Regions from separate parts of the Colwellia sp. 6_MG-2023 genome, predicted to be linked through region 1. Evidence: riboswitches for the same ligand, from Rfam matches in the RefSeq annotation. Region 1 holds a riboswitch; the other holds the start of a gene.
What was found. A riboswitch is a leader RNA that binds a small molecule or an ion and turns the genes downstream of it on or off. The one in region 1 is predicted to bind thiamine pyrophosphate.
Positions count from the first base shown of each region.

Region 2: another riboswitch for thiamine pyrophosphate. It lies ahead of thiC (phosphomethylpyrimidine synthase ThiC); the one in region 1 lies ahead of Q4503_RS00955 (TonB-dependent receptor).

Region 1 covers NZ_JAUOPP010000001.1:209,592-226,524, reverse strand. Annotated here, with positions in the region: gene Q4503_RS00960 (PAS-domain containing protein) at 1-2,944, opposite strand, end outside; TPP riboswitch at 3,123-3,292, shown strand; gene Q4503_RS00955 (TonB-dependent receptor) at 3,365-5,488, shown strand; gene Q4503_RS00950 (hypothetical protein) at 5,563-5,829, shown strand; gene pnuC (nicotinamide riboside transporter PnuC) at 5,829-6,476, shown strand; gene Q4503_RS00940 (phosphotransferase) at 6,483-7,340, shown strand; gene Q4503_RS00935 (response regulator) at 7,445-8,389, shown strand; gene Q4503_RS00930 (hypothetical protein) at 8,675-9,115, opposite strand; gene Q4503_RS00925 (sodium:solute symporter family protein) at 9,265-11,001, opposite strand; gene Q4503_RS00920 (DUF4212 domain-containing protein) at 11,004-11,252, opposite strand; gene Q4503_RS00915 (putative nucleotidyltransferase substrate binding domain-containing protein) at 11,704-13,602, shown strand; gene Q4503_RS00910 (exonuclease domain-containing protein) at 13,602-14,303, shown strand; gene Q4503_RS00905 (M17 family metallopeptidase) at 14,522-15,898, shown strand; gene Q4503_RS00900 (methyl-accepting chemotaxis protein) at 16,091-16,933, shown strand, end outside.
Region 2 covers NZ_JAUOPP010000001.1:314,305-331,237, forward strand. Annotated here, with positions in the region: gene Q4503_RS01340 (flagellar brake protein) at 326-1,003, shown strand; gene yihA (ribosome biogenesis GTP-binding protein YihA/YsxC) at 1,018-1,635, opposite strand; gene Q4503_RS18830 (cytochrome c) at 1,903-2,811, shown strand; gene Q4503_RS01360 (paraquat-inducible protein A) at 2,931-3,557, shown strand; gene Q4503_RS01365 (paraquat-inducible protein A) at 3,547-4,185, shown strand; gene Q4503_RS01370 (PqiB family protein) at 4,199-7,264, shown strand; gene thiE (thiamine phosphate synthase) at 7,283-8,950, opposite strand; gene Q4503_RS01380 (thiazole synthase) at 8,947-9,741, opposite strand; gene thiS (sulfur carrier protein ThiS) at 9,747-9,959, opposite strand; gene thiO (glycine oxidase ThiO) at 9,971-11,140, opposite strand; gene thiC (phosphomethylpyrimidine synthase ThiC) at 11,140-13,164, opposite strand; TPP riboswitch at 13,249-13,346, opposite strand; gene Q4503_RS01400 (fatty acid cis/trans isomerase) at 13,617-16,028, opposite strand; gene Q4503_RS01405 (VCBS repeat-containing protein) at 16,243-16,933, shown strand, end outside.

The DNA.
Region 1 (16,933 bases):
ATTGCAAACTTAGAGAATGACCTAGTAGTTGCACCAAAGATTGCGTAATATTTAATCCTAACCCCAAGCCTCGAGATGACTGGCTTGTTGGTGTATCTAATTGAGTAAATTGCTCAAATACTAAGACTTGTTTTTCCAATGGAATACCAGGTCCATTATCAAGCACTTGAATAACCACATCATTATTTGATATTCTCGCCCCTAACAACACCTTACCTGGGCTCGCATATCTAAAGGCATTACCGACAAGGTTTTGAATAATACGTCGAAGTAAGTGCTTATCAGACTTGACCCAAGTTTTAGTTGCCACCAATCTAAATTCAACATTTTGTTCAATAGCTAACGCAGCAAATTCTTGCTCTAAGTCATCAAACAATTCATTTAAAGAAAATACCTCAATATGCGGCTTAATATTGCCACTTTCTAAACGAGCAATTTCGGCTAAATCAGCTAATAAATCGTTTGCAGCCCTAAGCGACTTATCAATATTATCCACTTGTCTTTGTTGCTCAAAGGTTAAGTCTTTTTGCTCCGTTAAGGCTGAAGTAAATAAGCGAGCTGCCTCTAGGGGTTGCATAAGATCATGACTGCATGCTTTTAAATATTGGCTCTTTTTAATATGTGCCTGTTCAGCTTTTTCATGGGCTTTAGCAAGTGCTTCATTGGTTTTTGCTAGGGTTAATGTACGCTCATAAACTCGTGTTTCAAGATCTAAGTTAGCTTCTTTTAATACTTGTTCAGCTTGACGATACGCTGTGATATCAGAAAATAGCATAACAAAACCACCACCTGGTAATGGATTACCTTCAATAAGAATAGTTTGACCATTAGCGTGCTGTCTTTCTGAGCTATGTGGACTACCTTTTCGTAAATACTCTAATCGTCTAAAAACCTGATTATCAATATCTCCCGCGCCACACAAACCACGTTTAACATTATGACGAATTAACGCTTCAATAGGACTACCTATTTTGACAAGTTCAGGAGGGTAATCGAATAAATCTAAATACTTTTTGTTCCATGCCACAAGTTTTAGCTCTTCATCAACAATAGAAATACCTTCACTGGCATTTTCTATCGCGCTTTGCAGTAAATTCTGAGAAAACTCTTGTTTTTGACTCGAAGCATCTTCTACCAATACCGCTATTTCATCTAAAGCAATATCCCGACCATCAAGTGCTGAAGATAATACTAAGCGTGCGGAAGATGCTCCCATCACCAACGCTAATGTATTTTCAGTTTGCTGTAGTAATAATTGATTATATTTAGCATTACCTAATTGTTTTTTATTGTGTGACGATTGGAACAAACTAAAACTTGATTTCGCTTTACTTTCACCCACGAAACGCGAGGCAAGTAATTCTAATTCGCTCACATCTAATTGTCGCTTCTTTTCTACTTTCAATAATGTAGGTGATTGCCATTCTAGAAATAATGAGGCCTGAACGCGTTCTTGAACACTTTGACGGCTGATTTGTGACAATGCCCACATCACAATAATATTTGCCGATAAACTAAAAAGTGTCGCCGTTGATTTAGAAGATAAAAGTCCTTCAGCAAAAGGAGTTGAATATAAACCAAACTGAGGCAAAAAGTTTAAAGTTAACCACAATATAAAGCCAACTAGAATCCCTGCATATACCCCAACTAAACTCGCTCTTCGCCAATAAAAAGCAACAACTAGAGCTGGTGTTAATTGTGCGAACGCCCCAAAAGCCACTTCACCTGATGAAGATAATGTGTCAGTCGATGCCAGGCTAAACACCCCATATCCAGACATTATTACAAATAATATCAGCAATTTACGTATATTTAATAACCGTCTTCTAAAATTATCGTAATTAGTTTGAGCAACTTTTTGTCTGCGATAAAGTAAAGGAAAAATAATTTCATTACTGAGCATGGTACTCAAAGCAATCGCTGAAATAATCACCATAGAACTAGCTGCTGAAACTGCACCCAGAAAAGTAAAAAGTGTTAGCCAAGTTTGATCACCAATACTAGGTAAAAACAATACATACATATCAGAAGAAACTGTATCGCCTAATAGTAACTGTCCAGCAAGCCCTAGAGGGGCAGCAAAAAAAGCAAAAATTAATAAGTATAGTGGAAATACACGTCGGCCTAGCCAAGTATCTTTGTTAGATCTTAGCTCTACTACCATTACTTGAAACTGCCTTGGTAACGAAAGAAATGCCGCCATCACAATCACCAACATTGCCAACATTGAGCTAATATTACCTACATTTATTTGCTGCTCCATTTTCACTGTTGCATTAGACTGCTGCCAAATATCAAGTGGCGAATCAAATAATGAAAAGCATACAAATAAACTTACGGCTAAAAAGGCAATAATTTTCACCAATGACTCAAAAGCAATCGCCAACATCACTCCAGGATGCCGCTCAGTTACATCAATATTTCGGATGCCAAATAAAATAGTAAATATAGACAAGACAATACTGATCACCAAACCAATATGCCAACTACTTAAACTTTGATCGACCTGTAATTGCTGGAAGGTATACACCATAGCTTTTAACTGAAGCGCAATATATGGCATGGTTCCAACGAAGGAAACAATCGTGACAATAATAGCGAGGTTGTGTGATTTACCGAATCGAGAAGCGAGCAAATCTGCAATAGAGGTGAGGTTTAGCTTTAAACTAATACGAATAATACGTTGAATAAACGGCCAAGCAAAAACAAAAAGCAAGGTAGGGCCAAGGTAAATCGGTATATGTGATAAAAAATTTGTTGATGCTTGCCCTGCCGTACCTAAAAAGCTCCATGACGTACAATAAACACCGAGTGTCAGCGCATAAATAGCACTTTGCCCTTTTTTGGCCAGTTGGTTACGGTACTTATCACCTAAAAAAGCAATGATGAAGAGTAAGCAAATGTAAATTAAACTAATACTAACTAATTGCCAATTGGGGAACATTACGCTTCTCTGATATTAATGGATAGAAATACTTCTATCCGATTTGAATACGATACTTTATCAATATACCGACAAAGTAACAGCTGAATAAATACGACCTTTAGCTAAATAATTAAAAAGTTATCGCACTCTTTTACTAAATAGCTAAGCATTATTATTAAAATCTTGCTAGACTGCGCCTCGAACCAAGGAGTGCGGTTTTATTTCCTTACTTTCGATAGTAATAAAATAAATAGCTGCTGAGATGTTGATGATTTCAACAAACCCTTTGAACCTGGACGGGAATTAGTCACTAAAATAACTTTAGCGATTAATATAACCGGCGTAGGAATGGTTAGTGATCGCATCACAGTCTACCTTAGACAACCTCCCAGTGCCGGATCCCATAGTATAACTTGATTTAATACTTATGAGATCTTTATGAATTTTACCAAATCCACGCTTACTTTAGCAATTGCTTCTTTAGTACTTTCAACTCCCTTAATGAGTTTGCACGTTCATGCTCAAGAAGAAAAAACAGCCTTAGAAACGATTACCGTTACTAGTGATTTCAGGCAGCAAAACTTATTAAATACTCCTAGCGCATTATCAGTGTTAACTGATCTAGAAATACAGCAACGTAATGCTCAAAATCTTGAAGAATTAGCCGCTATTATTCCCAACGTTAATTTCGCTAGTGGCTCTCAACGTGCACGTTATTATCAAATTCGTGGCATTGGTGAACGTAGCCAATACAATGAACCTATTAACCCATCTGTGGGCATGATTATTGACGGCATAGACTTTACTGGTATTGGTAGTATTGCAACCCTTTTTGATGTTCAACAGGTCGAAGTATTTCGCGGCCCTCAAGGCACTCGCTTTGGTGCAAATGCGCTCGCGGGCATGTTTAATATTACCACCAAGGCACCGACAGATGAATTTGAAGGTAACATAAAACTAGATGCTGGCAATTATCATAGCTATGGTTTAGGCGTGGCGCTTTCGGGTCCAGCTTCAGATGCAGTTAATTATCGTTTATCGGTAAATAAATACCAAAGTGATGGCTTTATTGACAATACTTATTTAAACAAAAGTGACACCAATAACAGAGATGAATTAAGCCTGAGAGGCAAATTATCAATACAAGCAAGCGATGACTTAACCATTGACTTATCGGCCTTTCATTTTGACTTTGACAATGGCTTTGATGCTTTTTCATTAGATAATAATCGTCAAACATTATCTGATCAACCTGGTGTTGATCAGCAAGAAACAAGCGCTTTAGCCGCAAAATTTACCTATGAAGGTTTTGACAATTTTACCTTGGTTACCTTATTAAGCCATGCAGACTCTGATTTAACCTATGGCTTTGATGAAGACTGGGCTTATGTTGGTATTTCCGCACCTGAAAATATTGAAAATCAAGATTATGCTTATTATGAATATTCTTCTACCGATTATTACTTTCGTGATAAATCGACCCAAACGATTGAATTACGAGCATTATCAAATAAAGAAAGTGCATTATTCAATGGTACAACATCTTGGGTTACTGGTCTCTATTTCAAGCAAGATGATGCAGATTTAAAGCGTCAATATACATACTTATCAAATGACTACACATCAACATTTGACAGCCAATCTATTGCTATTTATGGTCAACTTGATACTCAATTAAACGAACAATGGCAACTAACGTCAGGTATTAGAATTGAACAGCGTACTGCTGATTACTTTAACTCAGATGGTTTTAATGACAGTCCTGACGATACCATGGTTGGAGGTAAGGTAGTCCTTAGTTACCAACAAAATGATGATGCTTTTTGGTATGGTTCAATCAACAGAGGGTATAAAGCAGGTGGTGCAAATACCGATGGTAGCTTGCCTGATGACTTACGAACCTTTGAGCCGGAATATTTAATCAATTATGAATTAGGTTACAAGCTTTCCTTACTCGATAATTCAGCGTTTATTCGTACTGCTGTTTTTTATATGGACAGAACCGATGTTCAAGTTAAAAGTTCACAAACCATAGTTCGTGAAGATGCCAGCTCTGAATTTATTTCATATCTTGGCAATGCCGCTACGGGGTCAAATATAGGTGTTGAGGTCGAAGCAAATTGGCAAATTAACGAACTGTTTGAACTTTATGGTGCGCTAGGCTTACTTGATACCGAATTTAATGATTTCATTAATGCCGACGGCGTGTCTTTAGATGGTCGTCAACAAGCACATGCGCCAAATTATCAATTTAACCTTGGCGTGAACCTTTATCCTAGTGAATACTGGTTAGTTAATATTTCTCTTGATGGTAAAGATGGGTTTTATTACTCTGATAGCCATAATGAAAGATCTAAATCTGTTGAGTTAATCAATGCTTCTATCACTTATTTACAGGATGACTACCAAGTTAAAATTTGGGCACGTAATTTAGCTGATGAAAACTATACTAATCGTGGTTTCTATTTTGGTAATGATCCACGAGATGGATATAAAGATAAAGCATATACACAACTATCTGAACCTTTAGTTTTTGGTATAACGTTCGATTACCAATTCTAATAACTAACGATAACAGGGTAAATACACCGCGTTCAGATTACATATGAACGACCATTTATAATTATAGGATTTTTATGAATATCTCTATCGAATTAAGTTTATATCCATTGGCCGAAGACCAATATAAAAGCGAAATTTGGGCTTTTATTAGACGTCTTCGTGATACAGAGGGTTTAGAGGTTGTTACTAATGGCATGAGTACTCAAGTATTTGGTGACTATGATTTAGCAATGAATAAAGTAATGGCTGAAATCAAACGAGTTCATAGCACTACTGGCGCAGCTGTTTTTGTGTGTAAATTTATCAGTGGTCATCATGCACAGCCGGAAGCTGAAAGTTAATGTCTGACTTACTTATCAGTTTTATTACTTATGCTGAAAGTTTACCTTGGCTTGAGCTAGTAGCAATGCTACTAGCACTTGCTTATGTTTTATTAGCTGCAGCAGGTTCAATATGGTGTTGGCCTGCTGCGTTAATCAGCACCGCAATCTATACTTATGTGTTCTATGACGTATTACTATTGATGGATAGCGCTTTAAGTATTTATTATTTAGTGATGGCTGTTTATGGGTATTGGGCTTGGCAACAACGTACACCAACAAAAAATGAACAGAGTTCGCCCCCTTTAGACATTGTTTCTTGGCAATTTAGTTTTCACGTGAAAGCTTGCTTAGTATTAACCTTTATTGCCTTAGCATTAGGGTATATCATGGCGAACTATACCCCTGCAGATTTCCCCTATCTTGATACCTTTACGACAGTATTTGCTGTATTTGCTACCTATTTGGTCGCTCAAAAAGTACTCGAGAATTGGCTTTACTGGATAGTAATAGATGCTGCATCAATTTATTTGTATATTGAAAAAGGTTTAACGCCAACCGCTGTTTTATTTATCCTTTATACATTTATTGCCACCTGGGGTTATTTCAAATGGCGCAGTCTATATTTGGGCAATCGCATAGCAATAAAACACAGAGTAAATAGTTAAATTATTATGCTGCCACCACTAAGTACATTAGCCTGTTTTAAGACTGTCGATGCTATTGTGCCAATCACAGCAGGGTTAAGTAGCCAATGCTACCAAGTATTTGCGGATAATAAATGTTTTTTTGCTAAACAGGTCACTACTACTGACGAACCACTTGTCAATATATATGCTGCGTCAAAAAATATCAGCCCAAGCGTAATTTATCACGATAATCATTGGCTCATTACAGAGTTTATCGCTGGAGATAACTTATCTTTAGCGCAAGAAACCCTTGATAAAAAAATAATGCTTGCGACTAAATTAATGGCACAATGCCATCAATTAAAAGTTAATGTAAACAAGCAAGTACCAGAAAATGTTATTGGTTCTTTCATGAATGAACAAGCATTTTTAGCGCAACAATTTTCAACTCAACAACAGAACGCCCTTCTGCGCTGCAGTAAAGACATAATTACCTCACTTAACGCCACAGCCGATACAACTAGCAAGGGTCACACAAACCTCGTTTGTTGCCATGGCGATATTAATTTTAGTAATATAGTTCTGTCATTAGATCAAACCGCATATTTAGTTGATTATGAATGTGTGTGCTTAGCGCCAGCTGAATATGATCTAGCCATGCTAGTTGCAGTAAATAACCTCAATGAAGATAAATTATCCCTAGTTATTAAACTATACCAAAAGCATATTCATGGTGATATTAATCAAACACGAGTAAAAGACTATCTGCAATTTTGTTACTTTATTAATGGTCTTTGGTATGCGCAAGCATACAATAAGTCTAATCTTGAACAGTTTGTTCACCTAGCCAAACAACAATGGCAACACCTTCCTTTTCAGCAAAACCTCTTCTTTAACATTTAATCCTTCATCAAGCTCATGTGATGAACACATTGCAAAGCTACAATAGTTCGAGTAGTTTAACTGTAACCCTATATCTATTTCACACAAACAATTGGATCTCATTTATGTCCGTAGAAACTATTTACAAGGTGGCTTTACATCCTTTTATCAATGAATCTATTGCAAGCTTAAAGGCAATGGCTCATCTGTCAGGCTCTTCTGCAGATGCTTTCATGGATAAGGTAGAAGACTTTAGGTTCAAAGGCTATGCCGTTTGCTCTGAGGTGAGTGGCTGTATTAATGGCGTGATTATGATGCATCATTACCCAGAGACTGCCATCGCAATAGGCAACTCAGTATGCGAAACTATGTTTAATGAAAAATATGATTATAGCGAAATAAATGAAGAACTTAGCAATGCTCTAGCTGAATGGGGTAACACTATTGTTGGTCGCTCTACTGATTTACTCAGTCGTCATAATTTAGAGTTTAATTTTTCAAGCCCTTACTTTCTGCATAACTTTGATGAAATGGAGAAGTATTTAGACGGCGTTAAAGAAATTGTCACTGTACCTATAACTGTTGAAGGTGTTGGCCGATATTATTTCAACCTGCTCATTCGCGATGTAAGTTTCCAAACTAACACAACCAAACGTGAAGAAAGTACAGGTATTGCTAACCCGCACACTACCCCATTACCAACAAACAATAAAATATTACTAATTGACGATAGTGCTATGATTCGAAAAGCATTAAAACGTTTTCTAAATAGCCTAGGATATGAGAATGTCATTGAAGCTGACGATGGTACTAGTGCATTAACCATGGTAGAAAATGAATCGCCCGACTTTATGTTTATGGATGTTGTTATGGGCGAAATGAATGGTGATGAAGCATTAAAAATCATTCGAGAAAAGGGCTATAACGTACCAGTAGTCATGCTGTCATCTGTCACTGACCAAACGTTAGTTAAGCAGTGTGAACAACATGGTGTTTCTGGTTTTATTTTTAAGCCAATTCAAGCAGACAATGGCGCTGAAATCATAAAGTCATATTTAAAAGTTATTTAAAAGTTATTTAAAAGAAAAGATAAACAGCCAGTTTAACTAATTTACATAAACTGGCTTATTATTTATGCCTGTGTGGCACCTAAATTAATATTACAGGTTAATAACCTATAGTAGAGTGTCTCTTTGCTAAATACACCAGCGATACTCGGATTAATTTTAATACAATAGAATTATAACGAAAGAGACTTTAATCGCATTGTTGAGCTACTTATAAAAACAATGGCAAATGTAAGCATTCCAACTCAAAAATAAGTTACGATTAAAATAGTTATAAGCAGGTATGGCCTACTTTACTGTTTGCGTGTAAAACTCTGCAATATACTGCCCACCTTTTATTTTAGCAATTAAACGCAATTTATAACTATCTCCTTTATTAGCAGTAAAGCTTCTTAACGCTGTTTCATTTTTCCAATAATAAGGGCTCTCTTTCATGCCTAAAAGATAAGGGGTGATTTGCTCGGCATCATCCACTAAAAAAAGTGTTGCGCTATCTAGAGGGAAAGTAGAATTAACTTCAGTTATTCCGTCTTTATCCGAAATATTAACCTTGAATTCGCCTGACTTTAATACGCAACTGTGATTAATAACATCACAATGACCTTCCGGTACTAACTGAATTATTTTATTAACGGCTGCTTTACTTTCATTGTAATAGTCAGCGCCAATATAACCTAGTATAGAAAGAAAAGGGGCGACCATAAAAGCAACTTTAAGGTGTCTATTCATATTTATTTCTTCTTAATTAATTCTTCTAATTTCACAAGGAGGTTAATTTAACAGAAAAGGCTAGACGACTCTGTACAAAATTGTCGTCTAGCCTTTTATTTATTAAGACTTAACTCGAAATTCAATAATTAAATTTCGAGTTATTAATTTTAGTGAACGTGTGCTGCACTAACATCGCCTGGTATACGCATGTTTTCTACCATATCTTGAATATGATCTGGCGCTGGTCCAGTCACTTTAAGTAAAACAAAAGCCACTGCAAAGTTAACTAAAGCACCAACCGCACCAAAAGCATTAGGCGAGATACCAAAGAACCAATTAGGACCCATATCACCTAAGAATGAAGTGCCTGGAATAAACATAATACCTTTATGTTGGAATACATACAGCATAGTTACACCAATACCTGCAATCATACCCGAAACAGCTGCAGTACCACTCATTTTCTTAGAGAATATACCCATCATTAATGCTGGGAAAATACTTGATGCTGCTAAACCAAAGGCTAAGGCAACAGTACCCGCGGCAAATCCAGGTGGATGTAAACCAAGGTAGCCTGAAACCAGTATCGCAATAGTCATTACAATACGCCCGGCCAATAACTCATTTTTCTCTGATAAATCAGGAGTTAAAACACCCTTCATTAAATCATGAGAGATTGAGGATGATATCGCAAGTAATAAACCGGCTGCGGTTGACAGTGCAGCAGCTAAACCACCTGCGGCTACCAAAGCAATTACCCAGTTTGGTAAATTAGCGATTGCTGGATTAGCTAGTACCATAATATCGTTATCAACAGTAACCATTTCATTTGTTACTTTATCGGCAGAATATTGAATTTTACCATCGCCATTCTTATCTTCAAATTTCAATAAACCTGTTTGCTCCCAATCTTTAAACCATTGTGGGCGTTCATCATAAACAAGGTTTTCACCTGCTGTAGGTTCAATAGTATTCATTAAGTTCAAACGAGCCATTGCGCCAACTGCTGGAGCTACAGTATAAAGTAAACCAATAAATATTAGTGCGTAACCTGCAGAAGAACGTGCCGCTTTAACTGAAGGAACAGTAAAGAAGCGCATAATTACATGAGGAAGACCCGCAGTACCAATCATAAGTGACATAGTGTAAGCGAACATATTTAATGTACCGCCTAAACTACTTGTTGTATATTCTTTAAAGCCTAAATCAGTTACCACCATGTCTAGCTTATCTAATAAGTAAACACCGCTACCATCAGCTAATGTACTACCTAAACCTAATTGTGGAATAGGATTACCTGTTAGTTGTAATGAAATAAATACAGCAGGAATCGTATAAGCAAAAATCATTACTACATATTGTGCAATTTGTGTATAAGTAATACCTTTCATACCACCAAGTACTGCATATACCCAAACAACAGCCATACCGATGCCTAAGCCTAAGCCGTAATCTACTTCTAAGAAGCGAGAGAAAGCTACACCAACACCCTTCATTTGACCAATAATGTAAGTCAACGAAGCAATAATTAAACAAACCACCGCAACAATACGTGCAGTTTTAGAATAATATCGATCGAAGATGAATTCCGGTACTGTGAATTTTCCATGCTTACGCATGTAAGGAGCAAGTAACATGGCTAGTAGTACATAGCCACCTGTCCAACCCATTAAGAAAACTGAACCACCATACCCCATGAAAGCAATCATACCTGCCATTGAAATAAATGACGCTGCACTCATCCAATCGGCACCAATTGCCATACCATTTTGCATCGGGCTGATACCGCCACCTGCTACGTAGAAGTCACTCGTTGAGCCTGCACGTGCCCACCAAGCGATGCCGAAATATAAGGCAAATGTGCCAAATACAGCAATATATGTATATAGTTTTAACTCTTCCATGCCTAACCCTCCGCCTGATATTTTTTATCAAGCTTATTCATTTTCACGCCATACCAAAAAATTAAGGCAAGAAATGAGTAAATAGAACCTTGCTGTGCAAACCAAAAACCAAGTTTGTACCCACCTAGACGAATTTCATTAAGCGGCTCTACCAGTAATAAACCTAACCCAAATGAAACTGCAAACCAGATTGCAAGACATATAAAGATTAGGCGAAGATTTTCCGACCAATAAGTTTCTTTATTCTCCACAATAGTCTCCTAGCGATGTTGTAGCCCTTATTTCACGTTAATGTGTATTTTTATAAGGCTTTTATTGTAATAATTTCAGTAAAAGTATGGATATAGATTTTAGTCAGTAATCATTATTATTAATAAAGACAAAAATCCATATTCAACTTCAACTATCATCAAATCTAGCAAGCTTTCATTTTTTCGGGTATTAAACTTTAGTCTAAATCAATAATTTAGCTAATGAATTGGTATATCAACAACATACGTTGGTCAGTATTTTAGGGGCTTCAAGAGCGAATAATAGTACAAGTGCAACTTTAGTCTACATTGTCACTTCAATGGTTGACTAGCTACCGGCACCACTCTAAATTATCATGGTTACCTTGCGAATTAGACAAACGCTTTTACAATTTGCTTGGCTATATCAATGCTTAATCCTATCCAACAAGAGCGTATACAGGTAATCAATATGGACACTGAACTTTCTGAAATTTATAGCTTCATCCAAAGTATTCCGCCGTTTGACAGTTTGCCACAACCTGCTTTAGCGCGTTTAATTAGAGAACTAGCTATTAATTATGTACGAAAAGATGAGTTCCTTCCTCCAAAAGGCGTGAATGAAGCACGTCTGTATATTGTTCGTAAAGGTGCCTTAAGCTGCCTTTCCAGTAGTAACGAATTAATTTCACGCTTAGGTGAAGGCGATTTATGCACCGAATTTTGCAAACAGAAATTGCAACCGATAAGCAACACAGATGAAATTAGTGGAAACGAAAATAATACTCCGCTCTTAACAGAGCAGCGTGTAAAAACCGATGAAGATAGCTTAGTTTATAGTTTAGATGCTCAAATATTGAGAGACATAGGTGAAAAATATCCAAGTATTAGTGACTATTTTAACCACAATTCTGCTGAACGATTAAAGAAGAAAATGTCTAAAATCAATGAAGAAGCCATTATCTCCTCTACCTTAATGAATATGCCTGTAAGCAACTTCTATCACTCTCCTGTTGCAGGTATCGACGCTAGTCAAAGCATCCAACAAGCCGCCATACAAATGACAGAGCAAGGTTATACTTGCTTAGTGGTACTAGATAACAAAAGCTGCGTGGGGATAGTGACCGATAAAGACATACGTCGGCGCTGTGTTGCAGAAGGTTTACCCATTACAACAAGTATCGCTGAAATAATGACTCGAGAAATGAGTACTATTGATATAAAAAACAATGCTTACGATGCATTAATGACCATGACAGCGAAACATATACAACACTTACCAGTTACCAACCAAGGTGAAGTCGTGGGCATGGTAACGGTGACAGATTTAATGAATAATGAAGGTCATAATACGGTTAATTTCTCTAGCATTATTCATAAAGCTAAAAGTTTAGAACAGTTAATAGAAGTGAGTGCTTTACTACCTAAATTACAAATACGCTTAGCAAAATTAGGGGCCAGTGCTGATCATGTTGGCAAAAGTATTAGCGCTATTACTATGTCCTTTACCAAACGCCTTATTGAAATGGCCGAAGCAAAGCTTGGACCACCACCAGTTCCCTATGCATGGTTGGCTGCTGGCTCACAAGCACGACAAGAACAACTCGCCCATTCAGATCAAGACAACGCCATTATTATCTGCGACTCTATGAAACCCGACGATGATGCTTGGTTTAAAAGTTTAGCTCACTTTGTGTGTGATGGTTTAGCCGACTGTGGCTTTATTTACTGTCCGGGTTATATTATGGCAACCAATGACAAATGGCGACAACCGGTAAAAAATTGGCAAAAATACTTTGATGGTTGGATTGACACTCCCAGTCCAGAAGCCTTATTGAATTCAAGTGTCTTTTTTGACTTAGAAACAATTTGCGGTGATACAAGCTTACTTGACAATGTTCGCACTAATTTGCTTAAAAAAACACAAAATAGCAGTTTGTTTATTGCCCATTTATCTAAAAATGCATTAGCTTTACGTCCTCCTCTTGGCTTTTTTAGAGACTTTGTTCTAAAACAAAATGGCAAGCACAAAGCCACGTTAGATCTTAAACATAATGGCATTGCTCCTATTGTCGATCTTGCTCGTATTTATGCTCTATCTCAGGGTATTAGTGCTGTTAATACCATTGAGCGTATAAAACAAGCTGCAGGCTCAGCAGCTATAACTCGATCATCGGCAGAAAACCTAATAGATGCATACGAATTTTTAGGAATATTACGTGTAAAACATCAAGCAAATCAATTAACAAAAGATATTGAACCTGATAATTACCTTTCACCGAAAGAGTTATCCAAATTAGAACGTGAGCACCTAAAAGACGCTTTTAAAGTAATTAAAACACTGCAAGACTCAAGACAGGCAAACTTCTAATGCCAATAGGTGCGTTAATCAACTATATTTCAGGCTATGAAGCAAAACGGAAACGGTTATTAAAAAAAGCGCCTGAAGGGCCGTTAAAAGACTTTTTATCAACCCCTTTTCCGTCATTAGAGACACCTATCCATGAGTTAGGGATTTTAGCTGTAGACTTCGAGACTACGGGGCTAGACGCGAAAAAAGATAAACTGCTTAGTATTGGATTCGTTGCAATGGAGCAAGAGCAAATAAAACTGAACTCCTGTTATCACCAAATCATAAACACAACAACAAGATTAAAAGAAAGTAATGTTATTATTCATCAAATTACCGATGACCAGAAAGAGCAAGGTCAGCCTTTGGAGCTTGTCGTTAAAAAGCTATTAACAGCATTAACAGGTAAAGTAATGTTAGTACATTTCGCTCGAATAGAGCGACAATTTTTACAACAAGCCTGCCTTGAACTTTATGGGTTAGCACCTGACTTCCCCATCATAGATACCTTAGTGATAGCTAAACGTAAATTAGATAAACGTGATGTATCGTATGACCCATCAGAGCTACGCTTATCAAACTTGCGTCAAAAATATCAATTGCCTGATCACCACGGGCACAATGCGCTTAATGATGCTATCGCTACGGCTGAATTGTTACTTGCACAGATTAATGACAACAGTAAAAATGCAACAGTACAACTAAAAGACATCCTCTTATAGTTTTGTAATAAAAGCGGTGTAAACTACTCAAAGATTGACCGATATTTAAGCCATTGATAAAAATCACTTAGTCAGCATGGTCGGTATAAGTTACAATCAATTAATGATGATAACTTAGGCTTACCGCTGAGTTGATCTTATACACCCAATTTATCTTACGCAGCAAAATTCCATTTGAATTTTAAATGCTCTTCGATGGATATCACTAAAGGACCCACATGAACTCATTACTTAACGTTGGAAATACTGGCACTCCACTCACTATTCTAGAAAAATCCACTTATGCACAATGGCTAAAATCACAAAACCAGAGTGCTCAAAACTGGTTAGAAAAAACCAGCTATCAAGGTGAAGGCCTTGCGTTATTGCCAAGTTTCTCTGTTGGTACTGAAGGTTCATTATCCCAAGCTATTTTTGTCGTTGATGATGCCAGCCATTATTTTTCTTGTGGTAACTTAATCACTCAGCTGCCATCAGGCCAATACAAGCTAGAAGCAACACCAGAGCACCAACAAGCCATATGCTTTGCTTGGTTAATCGGCGCTTATCAATTTTCCTCATATAAAACAGATCATAAAGAAAAAAAACTGCCTAGCCTTACTGTCGAAGAACCAACATTAGTAAGTAATGCGATTAAATACGCTGAAGCCACAGCCTTAGTAAGAGATTTAGTAAATACTCCTGCTGCCGATATGATGCCTGAAAACCTTGGCGATACTGCGCAGTCATTAGTTGATAGCTTTGGTGGAAAGCTATCACAAATTATTGGCGATGATTTACTGACTCAAAATTATCCCACGATACATGCCGTAGGTCGAGCAAGCGCCAATCAACCACGTTTAATTGACTTCACATGGGGTAATAAGCAGCACCCACAAATTACACTAGTAGGTAAAGGTGTTTGTTTTGATAGTGGTGGCCTAGATTTAAAACCATCTGCTGGTATGCGTAATATGAAAAAAGATATGGGCGGTGCCGCACATGTTTTAGGCTTAGCACGCTTAATTATGTCTCATGATCTTCCTATTTATTTACGTGTCCTTATTCCTGCTGTCGAAAATGCAGTTTCTAGTAATGCCATGCGCCCTGGCGATGTTATTACCACTCGCAAAGGATTAACGGTTGAAATAGACAATACTGATGCTGAAGGGCGATTAGTACTTTGTGATGCTTTAGCTGAAGCAGAAAATGATAAGCCTGACTTAATTATTGATTTTGCTACCTTAACTGGTGCAATGCGTGTTGCTTTGGGTACTGAATTACCAGGATTTTTCTCAACAAACGACGAGATTGCAGAGGGTATAACCAACGCTGGCAGCAAAATCAGCGATCCTGTATGGCGTATGCCTTTGTACCAACCTTATAATGATTTATTTAAAAGTAGCATAGCTGACATGACCAACTGCTCTTCAGGTCCTTTTGGTGGCGCTATTACGGCTGCGTTATATTTACAAAAATTTATCAGTAAAGAAACTAATTGGGTACATTTTGACGTTATGGCCTTTAATGTTCGTCCCCTCTCGGGTCGTCCTCTAGGAGGTGAAGCCTTTGGTATTCGAGCTGTGTTTGACTATTTACAAATAAAATACAATTAACTATCAAGTAAAAATAGTGTGTTCACTAGCACTTATTCACACTATTTTTACTAAGCAATCCAGCAATATGACTTTAGCTCAATTTGATTAAATTTATTCCAACTAAAGTCCTATTGCTGAAAGTTATTCTTCTATTATATTCTGCTATGCTAAAAGAAATAGAGTTTTCTTAGTTACTTAAGGATAATAATAATGAATAATAAATTGATATCTGACATGCTATTAGCAATTTTGCTATCTCTATCTATCGGAACTATTCACTATTTGAGTGCCTATATATTTTCCTCCTTATTATTATCGACAATAGCCATTGCAAGTATCAGCTTTATATCACTATTCATTATCACCAAAAAAAGCCAACCTGCTTTAGATAACACCTCAACAGACACATCACAACACACCTCAAATCACTTCACAAATATTGGCGAAAAAATGGGAAGCCAAGTTAGTGAATTGGCAATCAACTCTGCCGAGATTAGCTTCTTTCTTACGAAATTAAGTGAAGCTATAGAAAAATCCAGTGACGATGTTGACCGTCTAGCCACCGCAGCTGAAGAAATGTCAATGAATAGCAAGCAAATACATGATAATGCTGAGCTCGCTTCACAACAAGCAAGCCAAGCCATGAATGCCAGTTCATCAAGTTCACAACAATTACATGATAATATTTCTGTTGTTAATTTACTTAGCGAATCAGTCAATAGCGCCTCAAGTAAAATTCAATCACTTGAACAAAAAGCACTTGAAATACAAAGTATTACTGATGTAATTGATAGTATATCTTCTCAAACAAATTTATTAGCATTAAATGCAGCAATTGAAGCCGCTAGAGCAGGAGATCAAGGTCGAGGGTTTGCTGTTGTAGCCGATGAAGTTAGAGCTTTAGCTGCTAAAACGGCTGATGCTACTCAGCAAATAGGCGAAATGCTCAAACAAATTAGTCAAGAAACGAATGAAACTACCACGGTTATGACTACAATTGTGAGTCAAACAGACAGTGTAGTTACTACCTTACAAGATTTGTCACAATCATTT
Region 2 (16,933 bases), 100 kb from region 1:
AGCATAACTATTTTGTATTAAATTTATACAAAATAGAGTATTTATACTATTAATGCTTTACATTTATAGTATAAATACTCTATAATAATTTATGTTCCTAGCGGACACTTATTGTAATAATTTTATTCTAGCTTCCCCATAGCTTACATATGCCAGTAGCCTTGCTACTGGTTTTTTTTGTCTAAAATATGACAACAGTATTTAATTGAATATCAAATACCTGACTGTATCCCTAACTAATTAGCACTCACTTACTTATTGTATATTATGATTTTATTGATTATATTATTTTTTAGATACTTTAAGAATATGTGTACAAGATACTATGTCAGGTCTCAATATAAATAGTAAGCCTCAAATATTTGAATTGCAGCCAGGTAAAACTATGGATTTGCAAATAAACCACCCTGTATCTGTTCGTTTGAAATTGACTTTAGTCGGTTATGAATTTGGTAAATATATTTTATTGAAATACCCGAAAGTCATTAGTACTTCGCAATATAAAGATGTTTTGGTTGAGGGCAATGTTGTTATTGTGCGTTATCTATTAGAAGGTGACAAAGGAGAGTGCTGTGCTTTTAAGTCAGTGATTAAAAACATTTCAACGTTTCCTGAAAAACTCTTATTTATCGCTTACCCTAACAAGATAGAAAATCGTCAGTTAAGAGTGCAGCAAAGAACAAGTATTCATATTCCTGCAGCTATTATGATCGAAGAAGATAATATTAATAAAGAAATGAAAATACTTGGCGCTATCGCGGATATATCTCTTAAAGGCTGTTGTTTTTTATTTAAGAGTACTAGCTTGGCGACTAATGTGAATCAACGGAAAATATTTGTTTGTTTACAAGATCAAACAGGAGCTGAAATAAAAATATCAGCTCGGGTATGTAATAGTCGAAACGATCAAGGTGTTGTGAGTGTTGGTATTCAGTTTTTAGAAGATAATGATTTACTACCCAAATTATTAGAACAATTATTTATCAATATTGATAATAGCTAATTTTTTAGGTTAGTTTATTCTTCTGGCTCTTCAAGAAACCAATCGCAAATAATACTATTTGCTTGTTCTTCACCGGTACGTTTTAATGATGAAAATGCTTGAACCTTAATATCAGCATTTAGTGGTGCTAAGGCTTTTTTTACTTTTAGCACTTCAGCACTACGCTTACCTTGAGACAATTTATCACTTTTAGTTAACAAAGCTAAAACAGGTAAGTCGCTATCAGCAGCCCACTGAATTAAGTCCATATCTAAGTCTTTTAATGGATGGCGTATATCCATTAGTACAACTAGGCCTTTAAGGCTTTCGCGTTTTTCTAAATATTCGCCCAATGCTTTTTGCCATTTCTTCTTCATTTCTAAAGGGACTTTAGCAAAACCGTAACCGGGTAAATCAATTAAACGTTTATTGTCGCCAATTTCAAAAACGTTAATCAGTTGAGTACGACCAGGGGTTTTACTGATTCGTGCTAAACCTTTTTGATTAGTTAGCGTATTTAATGCGCTTGATTTGCCTGCATTTGAGCGGCCTGCAAAAGCAACTTCAATACCACTATCTTCAGGTAATCTTCGAATATCTGGCGCACTGATGGTAAAGGTAGCTTTGCTTAAATGTATAGTGGTAGAAGACAAGGACTTAACTCTTAATAAAAAATCTGACACTATTATAACGTTATTCTTATAAAAATGATGAACAAATATGCTAAATAGTACGTTTTTTCAAGGAATTTTTATCAGATGGTGTTACACACAGGATAGATTAGTGTAAAATGCCGTCACTTTTTAAGATTTATTGTAAAAATAAACTCAATCATAATTTAACATTAAAAGTTTAGTTAACGACAAGCAGAGAGCAATTCAATGAAAAAAATATTATTTTCACTTTTGTTAGGAGCGAGTATGCTCAATACAGCAATGGCTGTAGAAGGCGATGCTGAAGCAGGTAAAGGTAAATCAGCTATCTGTGCCACATGTCATGGTGCTACCGGTATCAGTATAGCGCCTATTTATCCAAACCTTGCTGGACAAAAAGCTCCTTACATAGTTAAACAATTAACTGACTTTAAGGCTGGCACCAGAACGGATATGATGATGGCACCAATGGCTGTTAATCTATCTGAGCAAGATATGGCTGACTTAGCTGCATACTTTTCAAGTCAACCACGTAGTGGTAAAGCAGCTGCTGCAGCAACAACGGATACATCTGCTGTAGCACCAACTGCAGCAGGTAACGTAGAAGTTGTAACTTCAACCTCTGCTAAAGCTATTTATGCTGGTGATGTGAAAGCAGGACAAGAAAAGTCAGGAATGTGTGTTGCTTGTCATGGTACTGATGGTAATAGTGCGATAGCAATTTATCCTAAACTTGCAGGTCAAAGTGCTAATTATTTAGCTAAACAGTTAGCTGATTTTAAATCAGGTGCACGTGTTGATCCTGTAATGGCGGGTATGGTTGCGGGCTTAAGTTCAACAGATATGGATGATTTAGCTGCATACTTTGCCGTTCAAACAATGAGTGATGGTACTGGTGAGACAAGTGCTAAAGGTAAAAAACTCTATTTTGGTGGTGATGTTGAAAAGGGTGTTACAGCCTGTATCGCTTGTCATGGTATTGAAGGTAAAGGTATGGCACAAGCTGGTTTTCCTGCTATTGCGGGTCAAAATGCAGATTACTTGAAAAAGCAATTACTAACCTTTAGAGAAGGTAGTCGTAGTAACGATAGAAATAACATGATGCGTAATATTGCAATAAAACTATCAGAAAGCGATATTGAAGAGCTAGTGAAGTACATGTCTTCTCTTAAATAAGCTAAAATATTTTATTAGTAATGTACTAATACTCTGAAAAAAAGCAGCATTTATTGCTGCTTTTTTGTTTTATCACATAAAATAATTGCTATGATTGGTGATATAACTAGGTGAGACACTTGAGCAATAATATCGATACTAAGCAACTAATAGCTTGCCAATTGTGTGATGCGCTATATGAAAAGCCGCAATTAAAACAAGGCCAAATAGTTAAGTGCACGCGTTGTGGTAGCACAATGGCTGAACGAAAAGTAAATTCAATTGAACGGAGCTTTTATTGGTCAATGGCCGGTCTTTTGTTGTTAATACCTGCTGTACTACTTCCTCTTATGGGAGTCACATTAGCGGGTCAGTATCATCATGCATCACTACTTGATTGTATTATTGCCCTGATAGACCGAGGCTTCTTTATGATTGCAACGTTAGTCTTTTTGTTTGCTATTGCTGTGCCTACTATTCGTTTATTAGGATCTTTTTATATTACCTATAGCTTCAAATATAATAAGTTAAAACCTTCATTATTGTATTTTTTTCGTGCGTTTCATCACTTAGATAATTGGGCAATGCTCAATGTATTTATGCTTGGTATCGTTGTGTCTATGTATAAATTACTCGACGATACTGAGTTATCTATTAACATGGGATTACTGGCTTTTATTTTGTGGCTGATTAGTTCAACAATGGCTGCGTCGACATTAGATCAAGATTATATTTGGCAAAAATTAGAGGATGAATTTGTTGATTAATACTGCAAAAAACAACAATCTTGCTCTTTGTCCTCAATGCCATAAAGTTAACGTACTTGGTGATGCCGCTAGTGATGAAAAAATACAATGTGTACGTTGTAAAGGGATGTTTTATCAACGGAACTCTCGCAGTTTACAATATACTTTAGCGTGGAGTATTGCAGCATTAATAGCTTTTATTCCTGCAAACCTTTACCCTATTATGATTATATATTCTTTAGGTATCGGTGAGCCATCAACGATACTTTCAGGTATTGGACAGTTTATTGATCATGGCTTGTACCCTATCGCTATCATTATTTTTACAGCAAGTATCATTGTACCATTACTTAAAATAGCGGGTTTGTTTGTACTAGTTTACCGTGCACATACTGGGATAAGATTACGACCAGATAAACACAGTAAATTTTATCATCTGTTAGAGTTTTTGGGCCCTTGGTCAATGCTGGATGTCTTTGTCGTTGCCTTACTAGTGGCTGTGGTCGAATTAGGGTTTATAACGACAATTGCAGCAGGACCAGCAATAAATTACTTTACCTTAACGGTAATTTTTACCATGATCGCAGCCAATAGCTTTGATTCTAGACTGCTGTGGGATAAACAACAAAATAGTGACGAAAATTTTTAGGTAAAGGAACAAAATGACTATTGATAAATCGTTGAATAATAATGATTTGAAAACTAATGTAGCTTCTGCTGATGTTGTGCCTAGACAAGGTATTTCAGCTATATGGTTTATCCCTTTTATTGCGCTAATTTTTGGCGGTTGGTTAGCTATTAAGGCGATATCTGAACAAGGTGTTTTCATTACGATTGAATTTGAAAATGGTTCAGGTATTGTCCCGAAAAAAACAGAAGTACGTTATAAAGGTCTTGTCACTGGTTTAGTCAGTAAAGTAGAGCCCTCAGATGACTTACAATCAGTGATTACAGAAGTTGAAATGACACAATCTTTTACTGATTACCTTACTAACAAAACAAAGTTTTGGTTGGTAAGCGCGGATATTTCTTTACAAGGTGTTTCTGGGTTAGAAACGTTAGTATCGGGTAGTTATATTAATATTATTCCCGACACTGATAAACAGTCTCGCAGCCAAGACCACTTTATTGCATTAAATGAAGCGCCAGAGTTAGATATGGCAACGCCTGGTCTGCACTTAACCTTGAAGGCCAGTGTGTTAGGTTCAATTAGTGAAGACTCACCTATTACCTTTAAACAAATACCTATTGGTTATGTTACGGGTTACCACTATGTTGAAGAAAGCCAAGACATTAATATCAATATCTTTATTGAACAAGAATATGCGCATTTAATTAAAGAAAATTCACTCTTTTGGAATATGAGTGGCATACAAATCAACGCTTCTATTGCTGCAGGTGTAAAAATAAATACTGGTTCATTAGGCTCTATTCTTGGTGGTGGCATTGCGGTTGATACTTTGAGTTATCACGAAAAGTTACCTTCAGCTAAAAACGGACAAGTTTTTCCATTGCATGCAGATTTTCAAGCCGCAGAGATGGGCCATAGCATTGAGCTTACATTAGATTGGAATTCAGATGTGAATCATAATGCAGCGATTTTATATCAAGGTGTAACCATAGGGAGTATTGAATCTTTTAGTAAAATAGACCCTAAGACTAGAAAAATTACTGCTCAAGCGAAAGTGAACCCACGTATTGTTCCTTACTTAACCGATCAATCACAATTTTATCTGGTCTCGCCTAAAATTGAACTTTCGGGGGTGTCAAACGCAAAAGCTCTATTAACCGGTACCTATATTAATATACGTCCTTCATTACAAGGTAAGCCAATAAATAAATTTCATGTTTTCAACGTTAAACCGCCTTATTTGTATGCTGAACCAGGATTACATTTAATTATTGAGTCTAATAATAGGCACTCCTTACAAGCAGGCAATAATATTTATTTTAAACAGCAAGTTATTGGTAGCATTCAGGCGGTTGATACAGTGGGAGCCGATCAGCATTTAATCCACATTCATATTCAAGATAAATACCAAGACTATGTTAATTCTACTAGCCGTTTTTATAATAATTCTGGGCTTAAAATTAAGGCCAACCTTTTGGGGGTAGATGTTGAAGCACAGTCACTGCAGAGTATTTTAACCGGTGGGATTTCAATGATAAATATTGACAGTTCTGATGATGCTTTGGCAGAAAATTCAGTAGTTAATGGCGACAAATTTACATTATTTGCTAACCAAAAAATAGCAGAGCAACGGGTCAGTTTTACGTTAACTGCGCCTGCTAATGAACAGATTAAGGTTAGCACACGTGTGTTACATCGTGGCATAGAAATAGGTGCCATTCATACTATTGAAGCTGATGGCGATAGCAGTAAATTATTCCTTGGCTTATTACCTGAATATGAGCATATTTTGCGTGAAGGTACTCAATTTTGGTTGGCTAAACCAAGCTTTACTTTGTCTGGTGCAACAGATCCTGAAGCATTACTCGGTGGTGCTTATATCACGTTTGATTTTAATAACGAAAGTGAAGTAGCTAAAACTAACTTTACTTTATTGACGTCACCGCCAGCTAAATCAGCTAGTGCTCCAGGCTTACAATTAAGTTTATTAACAAATAGTGCAACGGTAGCTACCGCGGGAAGTAGTATTAGCTATCGCGGTATTGTGGTTGGGCAAGTTGATAATGTGGCCTTAGACAAGAAAGCAGATAAGGTACATATTAATGTAACGATTGATGAAGAGTATCAAGCGTTAATACAGGCTGATACCAGGTTTTATAATGCGAGCGGTGTCACACTTAGCGGTGGTTTGGGTGATTTTGTACTAAAAACTGAATCTATAGATGCGATGCTACGTGGTGGAATTAGCTTTTATAATCCTGTCGTTATTGAGAAAACACAAGTTCAAGTACAAGAGTTAGATACTTTTGAGTTATTTGATAATATTGAACAAGCAGAAAATGCAGGTCTGGCTATTAGTATTTATTTCAAGGACTACTCGGGCTTAAAAGTAAATACACATGTTGTTTATCAAGGACAACAAGTGGGCTCAGTAACACGTTTAATTTTTAATCCTGATGAAATTGGTGTGACAGCTTTAGTACTGTTAAATGATCTAGGTGCTAAATTTGCACAAAAAGGTACTAATTTTTGGGTCGTTGAGCCAGAGATTGGTTTAGTAGGATCGAAAAATGTTTCATCTTTACTTGATGGTGCGTTTATTTCACTTTTACCAAGTAATCAATCAAGCGAACAACAAACAGTATTTGAAGCGCTTGAATTACCTCCTACGGTGAAACAATTACCTTATGGCTTAAATATTAAATTAGTGACTCAGCGCTTAGGGTCGGTACGTATTGGTAATCCAGTGTTATACCGCCAGGTGAAAGTTGGTAAGGTTATTGGTATTGATTTATCACCAACGGCTGATACCGTTGACGTTTATATCAATATTGCCAAGCGCTATGCACCTTTAGTTAATCGTGGTAGCAAGTTCTGGAATACAAGTGGTATTAATATTGATGCTGGTATTTTTTCAGGCATTAATATTGATTCAGAGTCTATTGAAACCTTAATTTCTGGTGGTATTGCCTTTGCTAGTCCAGCATTATCAGCAGATGAGCCAGAAAGTGCTCCGCGAGTAAATAGCTTTTTGTTACATCAAACCCTTGATAAAGATTGGTTAGAGTGGCAGCCTAAAATAGCAATAGACCAATAACATTATTGAAACCGTTCTTTACAGTGAATCTGAATTCAGTTTAGGATGTTTAGTTAAAGCAACAAATTCAGTAACTGCTTGTTCTGGATTGCTTGCTTCAGTGATTGCAGTAACGACAGCGATACTGTCAACAGTCGTTGCTAGTACTTGAGGTGCCCGTGCTAAATTAATACCGCCTATCGCCACGATGGGAATAGGTGGTGTTTTTGTTTTAGATCTTAATGCTAATAACTGGCGTAAATTATCTATCCCTTGAATTTGTCCTGTCATATCTTTAGTTTTTGTTGGAAAAATTGCGCCAATAGCTAAATACGAAGGTTGTAACTGTTGTGCGAGTAAAAACTCATAACAGCCATGTGTGCTGATACCAAGCTTAAGTCCTGCCTGTTGAATTTTTTCTAAATCGGCTTGATTTAAATCCTCTTGCCCAATATGAACGCCATAAGCATTATATTTTATAGCCAATTCCCAATAATCATTAATAAATAGTCTTGTTTTGTATTTTTTGGCTAAATTAATCGCTTCAATAATAATATGTTCAAGCTCAGTTTCGGCTAAATTTTTAACTCTTAGTTGGATAATCTTTAATCCTAAAGGTAATAAACGCTTTAACCACGCTATTGAGTCTACTACTGGGTATAACCCGAGCTTCTCACCTTGTAAATTTAGCGATGCAAACGCAGGTAAGTTTTGATGTTGTTGATTGAGTGTATCTATTACCGTTGGAAATAATTCATTTAAACAAACCTGTGACTCCACCTCTGATGGTAATATTGCCGGCCAGGCGAGTTGTTCAAAAGCGCCATAATATTGATGCTGTTGTTCAGCGCTAATACTTTGTGTTGCAGCTAGCCCATGGTTGATAAATGCTTTAGCTAAGGTGAATGCGTCTCGTACTAAATACCCTTTCGCTAAACACGATGCTAAGGCACTTGCGAAACTACAGCCACCGCCATGACTATAATGAGTTTTAAGTCGAGGTGAGCTGAGTTGATATTCGATTGCTTGAAAGCACTTATCTTGATTATCCTGTTTTATTTGATTAAGTTGGTGGTAACAGTAATCAATGCACTGGTGATTATTTTTGCTGTGACCGCCTTTAATAATGATACTTTTTATGGCAAATCTTTGATGAATTATTTTCGCAAGTTGTTTGACGCTAAGCTGACTTATATTAGGTTGAGCTATACTAAGTGAGTCAGTTTCTTTTTTTATCATTGAACTTACAAAAAAATGGGCTTCATTTATATTAGGGGTAAGCACATCAATTTGTTGTAATAATGGCGCTAGGTCAAGCACTGATAATTGATTGAAATCACCACCAACACTGGCTTGTCCTACGGGATCATAAACAGTTATTAATTCGGGTAACGTTACTTTTAGTTGCTTGAGTGTCGACGCTAACCATAAAACTTGTATATTACCGGCTAGTAAACCAATTTTTATTACTGTCGGTGGTTTGTCCTCAAGTAAGAGCGTTACTTGTTGTTGTAAAATATCGACAGGAGTAGGGTTAATCGAGATGAGCTGTTTGGAATTTTGTACCGTATTAGCAGTAATTAAGGTACACACTTCAACACCTAAGCTATGACCCGTTTTTATATCGGCAGCAATACCGGCACCACCAGAGCAATCACTGCCAGAAATACTCCAGATTATTGGCTTTTGTTGAATAGTATTTGTCATTGTTGATGCCAAAATGGCGTATCTAAAGTGGGGGTTGATGGGTGAGCTGTTTGTCGTTGCTCCATGATGCCGGCAATGTACCCTTGTTCACCTGCTTGTAAGGCTTGGCTAAACGCTTTTGCCATTAGGGTAGGGTTATCAGCTAAGGCGATTGCACTATTTAGTAATACGCCGTCATAGCCCATTTCCATTGCTAAGCAAGCGTCCGATGGCTTACCTATACCGGCATCTAAAATAAGCGTTGCTTGAGGTAAGCGTAGACGAATAGTTTCTAAATTATAAGGGTTCATTAAACCTTTGCCTGTACCAATAGGTGATGCCCAAGGCATAATCACTTGGCAGCCTAAGTCGTATAAACGCTGACATAAAACCAAGTCATCAGTGCAATAGGGCAGCACTTTAAAACCGTCGTTGATCAGCTGTTCCGTGGCACTGAGTAGTTCAATAGGATCAGGCTGTAAATTGTAGTCATCGCCAATGACCTCGAGTTTTATCCAGTCCGTTTGAAAAATTTCTTTACTCATTTTAGCGAGGGTAACTGCCTCTTTAGCTGTTCTACATCCGGCAGTGTTTGGTAATAAGTAACCATCTACCTGTTTTACTATAGACTGTAAATATTGCCATATTTTTTGTCCTGATTTTTCCGCTGGGTTTTGTCTCTTCAATGACAAGGTAATGACTTGCGAACCACTGGCAATGATGGCTTGTTTCATAATTTCAGGGGAAGGGTAGAGCGCACTGCCAATTAATAATCGACTATCGAGTTTTTGCCCATAAAGCGTTAATGACATTGCTATTAACCTCCTTGAATGGGTAAAAGTACATCGATACTATCGCCATTAATAACATGAGTATTTTCATAGTCTTCTCGACTAACAAAGTCACCATTAACAGCTACGGCAAAGGTACTTTGTTGTGGCTCTATAAAATACAAGGCTAATGCGGCACTGACTGTTATTTTTGATTCGTGATTAAGTGAATATGATTGGCCATTAATATGTATATTCATGATATTGCCTTTTATGTGTTGTACGGTTGTAGCGTATTTTGCGGCGTAAGTGTTTGCACCGCTAATAAATGCTCATAAGGTAACGTTTGTACTTTACCCGACACTTTGTTGCTTACTACCGCGAGTACTTGTTGCAAAACTACAGGCGAAATTAAAAAGCCGTGGCGGAACAACCCATTTATTTGTATTAACCTGTCTTGCACAATAATTTGGGGCTGGTTATCGCTAAAAGCAGGGCGAGATTGGCTAATATGTTGACGAATGTTAGCTTCAGCAAACCCTGGGTGAACACTATAAGCAGCGCTTAATAATTCCATTGCTGAGCGTACGGTCATATTTCCGCTATCATCACTTTCAATTTCAGTGGCACCAACGACATAAAAACCTTTTTCTTTGGGCGCAATATAAAGTTGATATCGTGGATGCATTAAGCGAATAGGACGTGATAAATGGACATCGGGTGCGAATAACTGAAATAACTCACCACGCACAGAGCGTAAATCAGTTAAGGGAGCACAATGATAATTCGCGTTTTTAATATTAGCGCCAGTCCCCCGACAATCAAGGACTAGATCAAAGGTTTGGCTTTGTTGGTCAGCACCTTTGGTTGTATAAGAAATAGAGCTTTCGTGGGTAGCCGTTTTTATTTCGGTCACTAATGTTTCACTGAGCCAATCTATACCTTCTTGCTCAAGTTGCTTACGTAAAGCAACGAGTAATCGACGATTACCAATTTGCCCTTCTTGGGGTAGATACAAGCCTTGGGTAAAGCTACGGCCAAGCTCGGGCTCTAACTCAGTTAGTTGGGTACGATTTAATGAGTGCTGCTTTTGATCTGGATAATGGTGCTGTAAATGGCGAGTAAATCGTAGGTAATCTCCTTTGTCTTGTTCGTGACTCACCATAATGGTGCCAGTTTGCTGAAAGAAGGTATGCTCATCTAAGCTTGCAAGTAGGCTGGGCCACAAAGATAAGGATTCAAACCCCATGGCGACAATATTCTTTTCGCAATGGAGTGATTCACCTAAAGGCGTTAATAAACCTGCTGCCGCATAAGCGGCGCTGTTATGTGCGAGCTTAGTGTCTTTATCAAATAAAGACACCTTAAATTGAGCTTGGCGATGTAAAGATAAGGCTAGCAAGCGGCCTATCAACCCTGCACCTACAATCGCAATCTTCATTACTTAGCACTATGGTAGATTTCACTACCCGTTGCTTTAAATTCAGCGGATTTTTCCGCCATCCCTTTTTCTACCTCAGCTTGTTCAAGGTTGATTTTTTCGTTATTCGTTTGGGATGAATCTAATACAATAGTTTCATCTAGTAATTGAATTTCAATTTTACGACCAGATTCAAGATCGGCAGCATAATCACGAACTTCTTGAGAAATTTTCATTGAACAAAACTTGGGACCACACATCGAACAAAAGTGAGCAACTTTCCCCGACTCTTGCGGTAATGTTTCATCGTGGTAAGCTTTGGCTGTTTCAGGATCTAACCCTATATTAAATTGATCGTACCAACGAAACTCAAAACGCGCCTTGCTCATTGCATTATCGCGAATTTGAGCACCTGGGTGACCTTTGGCTAAATCCCCTGCATGAGCAGCAATTTTATAGGTGATTAAACCTTCTTTTACATCTTCTTTATTGGGTAAACCCAAATGTTCTTTTGGCGTTACATAACAAAGCATTGCGCAACCGTACCAACCAATATTGGCAGCACCAATACCTGATGTAATGTGGTCATAACCCGGTGCAATATCTGTCGTTAATGGTCCTAACGTATAGAAAGGGGCTTCACCACAATGCTTAAGTTGCTCATCCATATTGGCTTTAATCATATGCAGTGGCACATGCCCTGGACCTTCAATAATAGTTTGTACATCATGCTGCCATGCTATTTTTGTTAACTCGCCTAAGGTGTGTAATTCAGCAAATTGTGCTTCATCGTTAGCGTCTGCAACTGAACCTGGGCGTAAACCATCACCTAATGAAAATGAAACATCATACTGTTTTAAAATTTCACAAATGTCTTCAAAGTGTGTGTATAAAAAGTTTTCTTTGTGATGTGCTAAACACCATTTCGCCATGATTGAACCACCGCGAGAAACTATACCTGTTACTCGCTTCGCTGTCATAGGTACATAACGCAATAAAACACCAGCATGAATCGTAAAATAATCGACGCCTTGTTCAGCTTGTTCAATTAAGGTATCGCGGAAAATTTCCCAGGTTAAATCTTCAGCCACACCATTAACTTTTTCTAAGGCTTGATAAATAGGTACAGTGCCAATTGGTACTGGTGAATTACGTAAAATCCATTCACGAGTTTCATGAATGTTGCGACCTGTCGATAAATCCATTACAGTATCAGCCCCCCATTTAGTGGACCAAACCAGTTTTTCCACTTCTTCTTCAATGGAAGAGGTGACTGCTGAATTACCAATATTGGCATTAACCTTGATTAAAAAGTTACGACCAATAATCATAGGTTCACATTCAGGGTGATTGATATTGACTGGAATAATCGCGCGACCGCGAGCAACTTCGTCGCGAACAAATTCAGGGGTTATTTTCTCAGGGATACTGGCACCAAAAGATTGCCCTTTGTGTTGTTGTAATAAAATGCTGTCTTTTACGTCTTCGCGCTTTAAGTTTTCACGAATGGCGATATATTCCATTTCTGGCGTGATAATACCTTGGCGGGCGTAATGCATTTGCGTTACATTTTTGCCTTTTTTAGCGATGCGCATGGTAGGTAATTTTTCAAAACGAATTTCGTCTACAGCTTCATCATCTAGACGTTGCTGGGCAAACTCTGAATGGGTTTTGGAGAATAACTCAGTGTCATTACGAGCATCAATCCATGATTCACGTAAACGAGGAATACCCTTGTGTACGTCAATATTAACATTTTCATCGGTATAAAACCCAGAGGTATCGTAAACACACAGAGGTTCATTTTTTTCGTAAACAGGCTTGTCCTTGTCACCGCTTACTAAAGTATCGGTTAAGGTGATTTCACGCATAGCAACTTTAATGTCGTGTATTTTACCTTGAACATAAACTTTTTTAGAATTAGGGAAAGACTGGTCTGAAACATTTTTCAAAAATGCAGCTGCCGCCTCACGCTTTTCACGTCTGCTTGGTTTATTTTTAGGGGATATATTTTTTTTACGTATGTTTTCTGATTGATCGTTCATGGTCGCTACCTATTTTAATACATTAAAAAAGAAGCGGAATGACAACAATAAAGGTGTGTAATGAAGGAAGCTAGGCGCTAATAGCGCTAACTTTCTCTTGTTCCCTACGCAGATACTAACCTGTTCAGGTATTACGGATCCCGCTTACGCGATCTCAGCCTTTGGCACTCCGACAAGTTGCGTTATTAGCTATGCTAGTAACGCGGAAAGATTCTAACGCGATGCGAATGTAGTAAGCAAGTAAAAGTTGAAAAGCAATGTAAAGGTACAGGTGTTAGTTCTTGCTTTGAAAAAATTTATCTCTAAATGATTTTTCTTGTCGGTTGTTACGACACTATTTTTATAAATTAAATTTTTAACAAGTACTTAGGTAGTTATTTGGTTATTTGGTTATTTGGTTCGGTATGTATCCTTGCCTGCATAAAAAAGTTAACATTTAGCGGTTTTTACTTTTAACGATTTTCTAAGCGATTAAAGTCTAATAAACCCGCTGAATTAGCTTGATTTTTTTTATACCAAATATGTAATTTATCAGCGTATTGCCAAAAGTTAGGGTCAGTACGTCGTATAGCAAATTTATCTTTAAGTTGGCTATAATCTTGCTCAGTTTTTATATTTTTTAGTTCATCAATAAATGTATTTAACTGCTGCTCACTGACCTGAAAGAATGCGTTTGGATACGTACCAACGACACCTGAAAGTACCGTTAAAGTATCTTCTGCAGGTATGCGTCGTTCATCTTCAGAAAATAAGTGAGCAACGTTGGTATGAGCACTATTATTGATTAATGTGTAAACACTGTTACCATGCGCTCCATTAACCATTAAATAACTAACTTGTGGTAAAATTGATACCGCTGAACCAGTCATTTTATTAAGGCGATTTAGCTTGTATTCATTAGTATTACTGTTGTCGGTCTGAGGTAAGTTATAGTTATTAACCTGACTATTGTTAGTGTATTTCGCGACTTTATCCAATAACTCTTTTTTTGAATTTTTGGTTATATAGTTAATGTTCGTTTCTGGTAATTGATAAAAGTCATCTGAAAATATGTAATCTTGAATGTCTTTCGAGGTGTTTCTATACCAATGTTCATGCACTTTTCTGCGATCCTTTTTAGGTAAGAAAGCAATAAAATTACTTTCGGCTTCCATACGTAAGAAGTCCATATATAAACGTGTTTTCAACTGATGACTTACATTGCCATAAACATCAAAGCCCGCAACTAACAAATAGTGAATACGCTCTAAAATTGGGTAAGTAATAAACCAGGCTGTTTTTGGTGTTTGCCCAATAAAACCTTGTAAAACCGAGGCACTATCAAAATGCCTAAAGATAGTTAAGGTAGCGTTCGGATTACCATTTCCTGACCAAATCAAATTAAGATCAACATCATTTTGTTTAAAGTTAATCGCCTTCATATGATCCAGTTTACTTTTGACATAAGCTTTTTCACGATTAGCATAAGAGCGCCAATATAATAATGAGAAAGTTTTATCACTCGTTGCCGCCGGTAATTGTAATAAGTCACTTTTGTTATCAAGGAAGGTATCAGAGTTAAAATCGTTGATATAGTCAGGATCAGCGAATAAGACCCAAAAGTGATCTTCTATTACATTTAGGGCGACTTGTCCTCGACAAACAGGACCTTTAATAAAGTTCATAATTGAGAACTGCGCTTGCTCTAACAAAAAGGTATAACGTGATTTTGTTGGTATATCTCGGAAGGTAATAAAAGGGTTAGCTGCGTTTTCTAACTGGTAATCAGGTAGTTTAGCTACTTGATATTGAGGCGAAATAAATAGTGTATCAAGTGATTTTAACTTTGCTAAATCAAAACGGTAAGGCATATGACGTTTGGCGATGATAGTGTCGTATTGCTTAAGTATTCGATAATACACTTGCGGTTGTGCTGACTTGTCGCTTGCTCCTGTTATTTCGAGCATTTTTTTATTACTCGCAAAAGGGGAGTCAAAAGGTCGGCGGGTATCAATAATTATTGCAGGCTCTCCAGGTGGAGTACTTGAACGGACTATTTTGAAATAACGTTGACTATTTTCTTTAAAATACAAGTTAGCAAGATACAAATGTTCAAATAAATAACGTGAAACAAGTTGTTGCTTGTTATTTGTGCTATTTAACCAGCTTTCCCATTTGTCTATAATATCTTGTTCGTATTCTGTGGCCGGTTCGGCTGTTGGTGCTTGTGCGCCATTTTTTATCCAACTGGTTAGCTGCAAATGCTGTGTTTTATTTAAACCAGGCAGCCCATAAGGCATACCACCTAAAGGGTAATTCTCTTTATAGTGTTCAAATTCTTCTATTGTAGGGCATTGTTGTTGTCTATTGAGGGAAACATCAAAGCTATTATCTAATAATTTTGTGTTAGGTAAAGGGTGCTCTTGTTTTAACTGTAACATTTGATACATTAAGCTGGCATTAGCATTAGCGATAGGGGTTTGATTACGTTCATTTAATACTGGAAAGAAGCCTTCTTGACGTAAAAAGCTCAATTGTTCTTTATCCTGAGTAGTTAACGTACTGATGCTGTGTGATTTTTTAACTGCCAGTAAGCGCTCACCATTATAGACAAGTTCCTTGTTGGCACCACGCTCTATGCCGACAATATTTTCCATTTTTAATTGGCATGGCGCATCGAAACAGCCATGACAAACAACACATCGATTTTCGATGATAGGTTTGATTACTTGGTTAAAATGTATGTTTTCTTTGGCTGGTATTTTCTGAACAGGTAAACGGTTTTCTACACTAGCAGCGCCATAGAGGTTATCGTATTCAAACATACTTATGGTAGCGCAACCGCAAAGAACAGAGAGTACAAATAACCAATGATATAGGCGCATAAAGATCCTCGGCAAGCTGCCGTTTAAGAAAAGCTAATGATTTAGCTATTAAATTTTAAGCGGGGTAAGGTCATCTGTAAAGGTTGATGTTGTTATGATAAAAATAAAGGTATAGTTTAGTTAGGATTAATACCGTGTGAAATTGCTATAAAATTAGCAAAAATTTATGATGACCAAGCCATTAACATAAAGGCAAATTTTTAAAAGGGCAGTTATGCACAATCGATTTATAGTAGGTTTTATATTTTGTTTTTTTCTTATTAACACAACGACTGTATTTGCAAATGCAACAAAGTCAATCAATACTAAAGTAGACTTTAAGCAATATAGTATTACAGCACCATTCAAGGTTAGCTTGCCTATTATTCCTTTAGATTTAGTCGAAGAAAATACTGCTTTCAATGAGTTAGTACTTATTGGTATTGATGAACTGAATCAAACTTGGTTGGCCGTTTATACTTATAATGAGAAATCAGATGAATATATTTTATTAGATAAAATAAGAGTTACAGATGAGTATTTTGCTTTTGATGTAAGTGAGGATAGGAAAGGGCTCTACTTGTTAGCGAAAAATAAGGTAGTGATGCTTAAGTTTACTAGCAAAAGTAAAACTGACCTTACTTTAATTTCTGGTTTGTATTTTGATTTTAAACAAGAGGTTAGCTCTATTTTCCTCTTGCCAAAATCACCGTTTATTTCTAAGAAGAATTTCATTCAAGATGTTAATCAAGATGGTTATGAGGATATTGTCTTACCTGATTTTGATAAAACAAATTTATGGCTTTTTTCTGACAAAGGTACTAAGGCTACATATCAACATCTGGCCATTAATACCCAAATAGAATTAGAAAGAGGCGGCGTAAAATTTACACCAACAGCGTTATTCTTTGCTGATTTCAACCTTG